DNA from 2 places in the Kutzneria kofuensis genome. Region 1 is predicted to be linked to the other one. Evidence: riboswitches for the same ligand, from Rfam matches in the RefSeq annotation. Region 1 holds a riboswitch; the other holds the start of a gene.
What was found. Region 1 has a riboswitch for ZMP and ZTP ahead of BJ998_RS00590 (5-aminoimidazole-4-carboxamide ribonucleotide transformylase). Riboswitches for the same ligand answer to the same signal wherever they lie in the genome.

Region 1 (2,195 bases):
ACACTGCCCACTCCCGTGCTGGCGCGGCAGCTCATCGGCCGGATACGGCCGGCGCTGGAGGACTTCGGCGACCTCGACCTCGTGCTCGACCTGCTGGAGTCGTTGGTGGCCAAGGGATGCGGGTCGACCCGCCAGCGCCGGGCGTTCGCACGCAACGGCAAGCTCACCGACGTGGTGGACCTGCTGACCGCGCAGACCGCCGGGGCCGACGAGCTGGTGTGAGCCTTACTCGCCGGTCGTCCCGTCGGCGAACTCCCTGAGCACGTCGAGGTGCCCGACGTGGCGCGCGGTCTCCTGCACCACGTGCGTCAGCAGCCAGCGAACCGTCTTGTCGGCGTCCCCGGCCGACGGGTCGCCGGCGTTCCTGCCCTGCAGCGCCCGTCGGGAGAGTTCCCACTGCTCCTGGTACGCCGCGACAACGGAGTCCGGCGTGTCCTGTTCGGACAGTCGGAAGTCGATGTCCGGGTCGGGGCTGTCCCAGCGGTTCGGCACGTCCTGGCCGCCGCCGACGATGGACAGCCAGTAGCGCTCGACCGAGGTGAGGTGGCGGATCACGCCCAAAGCGCTGAACAGCGGCGACGCCGGGAACGGCGTCGCCGCCGCGGCCGCGCGGTCCAGGCCGGCCAGCTTGTTCACGGCCGTGATCCGCAGGAAGGTCAGGAACTCGGTGAGCAGCCTCAGCTCGTCGGTGGCGTTCGTCTCCGGCCACCGACGCGACAGTTCTCTCGAACTCATGTTCGATAAGGTATCATTGCGGGAGGTCGTGACTGGCGAGGGTGGGCTACCACCGGGGAGCGGCCGGCACGTGATGCGAGCGTCGACCGCCTGGGCGTCTCCGTCAGCAGAGAAGCTGAGGAGGCAGCGATGGAGTTCCGCTACGGCATCAACCCCCAGCAGGCCGCCGAGTTCGACGGGTCATCGGTCCGCGTCCTGAACGGGCAGCCCTCGTACATCAACATGCTGGACGCTCTCAACGCGTGGCAGCTGGTGCGGGAGGCGTCCCGGGCGCTCGGGCGGACCGTCGCCGCCTCGTTCAAGCACGTCTCCCCCGCCGGCGCCGCGCTGTCCGGGCCGATCGACCAGGTCACCGCCGACCTGTACGGGATGGACGACGTCGGCCCCGTCGCGAGCGCCTACCTGCGGGCCCGCGACGCCGACCCCAAGTCCTCGTACGGCGACTTCGCCGCCGTGTCCGCGCCCGTCGACGCCGAACTGGCCGAGCTGCTCAGCGCCGTCGTGTGCGACGGCATCGTCGCCCCCGGCTTCGAGCCCGGCACCGTCGGCACGCTCGGCGGCAAGAAGGGCGGCCGCTTCCTCGTCATCGAGGCCGACCCCGATTTCGTTCCCCCGCAACGGGAAACCCGCGAGGTCTTCGGCATGCGCCTGGTGCAGGACCGCGATCCCGTGCCGCTGACCCGCTCCCTGCTCGGCGACGACCTGCCGTCGTCGGCCGTCGACGACCTGCTGCTGGGCATGGCCGTGCTGCGCTACACCCAGTCCAACTCCGTCTGCTACGTCAGGGACGGCGCCACGCTGGGCATCGGCGCCGGGCAGCAGTCCCGTGTGGACTGCACCCGGCTGGCCGGCAGCAAGGTCGACATCTGGTGGCTGCGCCGGCATCCCGCCGTGCGGGTGCTGCTCGACGTCGCCCCCGGCACGCGGCGGCAGGACCTGATCAACGAGCAGATCCGGTACATCGAGGAGGACCTCACCGCCATCGAGCGCGCCGAGTGGATGGAACGCCTGTCCGGCGTCTCCTTCGCCTCCGACGGCTACCTCCCGTTCCGCGACAACGTCGACCACGCCGCGCGGCACGGCGTCCGGTACATCGCGGAGCCCGGCGGCTCGATTCGTTCCGACGACGTCGCCGAGGCCTGCCGCAAGCACGGCATCACCCTCGTGCGGACGGGGCTGCGGCTGTTCCACCACTGACTCCGTCGATTCCCCCGCTACGGTGTAGCCATGGGGGACTACGACTCACTTGTGGCCGCCGCCGAGGCGGTTCCGCTGCACGGCTGGGATTTCGGCTGGCTGGACGGGCGTGCCGTCACCGCGGAGCCGTCGTGGCGCTACCCGGACCTCGCCCGGGAACTGCTCCGCGACGCCGGTGCGGTGCTGGACATCGACACCGGCGGCGGCGAGCTCCTGGCCACGCTCGGCCCGCCGGCCGGCCAGACGTGGGCGGCCGAGGGCTG
Region 2 (2,195 bases), 670 kb from region 1:
TGTACCCGGTCTCCTCGTTGGCGTAGGTGATCCGCTCCAGTGAACCCTCGACGACGGCGTAGCCGAGCGAGTCCCCGGAGCCTGGCATCGATCAGGCCCAGCCCGGCATCGGGTAGCCCGCCAGCAGCTCGGAGATCTCGGCCGCGGTGGTGTCGATGACGGACTCGTCGCCGTTGGCGGCCGCGGTCACGACCCGGTCGATCCACGCCGCCAGCTGCGGCATCTGCTCGACGCCGAGGCCGCGGGTGGTGATCGCGGCGGTGCCCAGCCGGATGCCGGACGGGTCGAACGGCTTGCGCGGGTCGAACGGCACGGTGTTGTAGTTCAGCTCGATGCCGGCCCGGTCCAGCGCCTTGGCCGCCGGCTTGCCGGCGACGTTCTTGGATGTCAGGTCGATCAGCAGCAGGTGGTTGTCGGTGCCGCCGGAGACCAGGTCGAAGCCGCGCTCGGACAGCGCCGCCGCGAGCGCCTGCGCGTTGGCCACCACGTTGTGCGCGTACGTCCGGAAGTCCTCGGTCGCCGCCTCCTTGAGGGCGACCGCGATGCCGGCGGTTGTGTGGTTGTGCGGGCCGCCCTGCAGGCCGGGGAACACGGCCTTGTCCAGCGCCGACGCGTGCTCGGCGTCGGACATCAGCATCGCGCCGCGCGGGCCGCGCAGCGTCTTGTGCGTGGTCGTGGAGATCACGTTGGCGTGGCCGACCGGGGACGGGTGCGCGCCGCCGGCGATCAGGCCGGCGATGTGCGCGACGTCCGCGGCCAGCACGGCGCCGACCTCACGGGCGATCTCGGCGAACGCCGGGAAGTCGATGGTGCGCGGGATGGCCGTGCCGCCGCAGAAGATCACCTTCGGCCGCTCGGCCAGGGCCAGGTCGCGCACCTCGTCCATGTCGACGCGGCCGGTCTCCTTGGTCACGCCGTAGCGGACGGCGTTGAACCACTTGCCGGTGGCCGACACCGTCCAGCCGTGGGTCAGGTGCCCGCCCGACGGCAGCCCCATGCCCATCACGGTCTCGCCCGGCTTGAGGAAGGCCAGGTAGATCGCCAGGTTCGCCGGCGAGCCGGAGTACGGCTGCACGTTGGCGTGCTCGACGCCGAACACGTCCTTGGCCCGCTGGATCGCCAGCTGCTCGATCGGGTCGATGAACTGCTGACCCTCGTAGTAGCGCTTGCCGGCGTAGCCCTCGGAGTACTTGTTGGTGAGCACGGTGCCGGTCGCCTCGAGCACGGCGGTGGAGACGTAGTTCTCGGAGGCGATCAGACGGATCTTGTCGTGCTGGCGCTTGGCCTCGGACTCGACCAGTCCGGCCAGCTCGGGGTCGGTGGCGGTCAGTGCGGTGAGTGCGGGCTGATGCATCGTCAAACTCCCGAGTCAATGCGGTCGTGGCAGCTGACACCCAGGCGCGCGACGCCACCGTGTACTGCGGTCGCTCCCCGGTGGTCGATTCCACCCCAACACGCCAGTCGCGACGCTGAGTGATCCTAAACCGCGACGCCGGGGTTGTCCTCAAGCAGGGCTCGCATCCGGCAGGCCTCGCCCGCGGGTTCGATGCGCCATTTCGCCCGCACCCGCTCGTTGGCCGCGGCCACCCGCGCCAGGTCCCAGCGGTGGTCGTAGAAGTCGCGGTCCACGGCCGGGTCCTGGTGGCGCCGGAACACCGCGGCCGCGTTGGGCGTGACGCCGACGGCGAGCCCGTGCAGCTGCAGGGTCAGCCCGAGGTCGAGGTCGGTGCGGCACCACATCTGCTCGTCCAGCCCGCCGAGCCGCAGCGCCGTCGCCCGCGACAGGGCGAAGCAGTGCCGCTCCAGCTGCGTGACGATCCGGCGCACGCCGGTCGGGGCCGGGTCGAAGTGCGGGTTGCCCACCTCGTCCTCGTGCACCACCGGCACGGCCACGTCGCAGTAGCCGGAGGCGAGCATCGACATCAGTTCGGCGCTCGCGCCCGGCCGCAGCTCGACGTCGTTCTCCACACACATCAGGTGCTTCGACCGGGTCGTCGCGACGAACTGGTTCCACACCAGGTTGGTGTTGGCGTGGCGCTGCGTGGCCTGCCACCGGAGCCGGTCGCCGCCCAGCTCACGCAGGCGGGCCGCCAGCTCCGCCGGGTAGCCGGCGTCGAACACCACGACCTCGCTGTTCGGGGGCAGGTCGGCCAGCACGGCGGCGAGCGCCGTCGGAGCCCCGCTGAACTTGTCCC

Region 2: linked by a shared signal. The riboswitch ahead of glyA (serine hydroxymethyltransferase) and the one ahead of BJ998_RS00590 (5-aminoimidazole-4-carboxamide ribonucleotide transformylase) in region 1 are both predicted to bind ZMP and ZTP.

What each region holds. Positions count from the first base shown of each region.
Region 1 covers NZ_JACHIR010000001.1:124,799-126,993, forward strand. The annotation lists gene BJ998_RS00580 (carboxylate-amine ligase) at 1-222, shown strand, start outside; gene BJ998_RS00585 (DinB family protein) at 226-735, opposite strand; ZMP/ZTP riboswitch at 754-838, shown strand; gene BJ998_RS00590 (5-aminoimidazole-4-carboxamide ribonucleotide transformylase) at 865-1,932, shown strand; gene BJ998_RS00595 (class I SAM-dependent methyltransferase) at 1,963-2,195, shown strand, end outside.
Region 2 covers NZ_JACHIR010000001.1:791,362-793,556, forward strand. The annotation lists gene recD2 (SF1B family DNA helicase RecD2) at 1-88, opposite strand, end outside; gene glyA (serine hydroxymethyltransferase) at 92-1,354, opposite strand; ZMP/ZTP riboswitch at 1,386-1,475, opposite strand; gene BJ998_RS03520 (glycosyltransferase family 2 protein) at 1,480-2,195, opposite strand, start outside.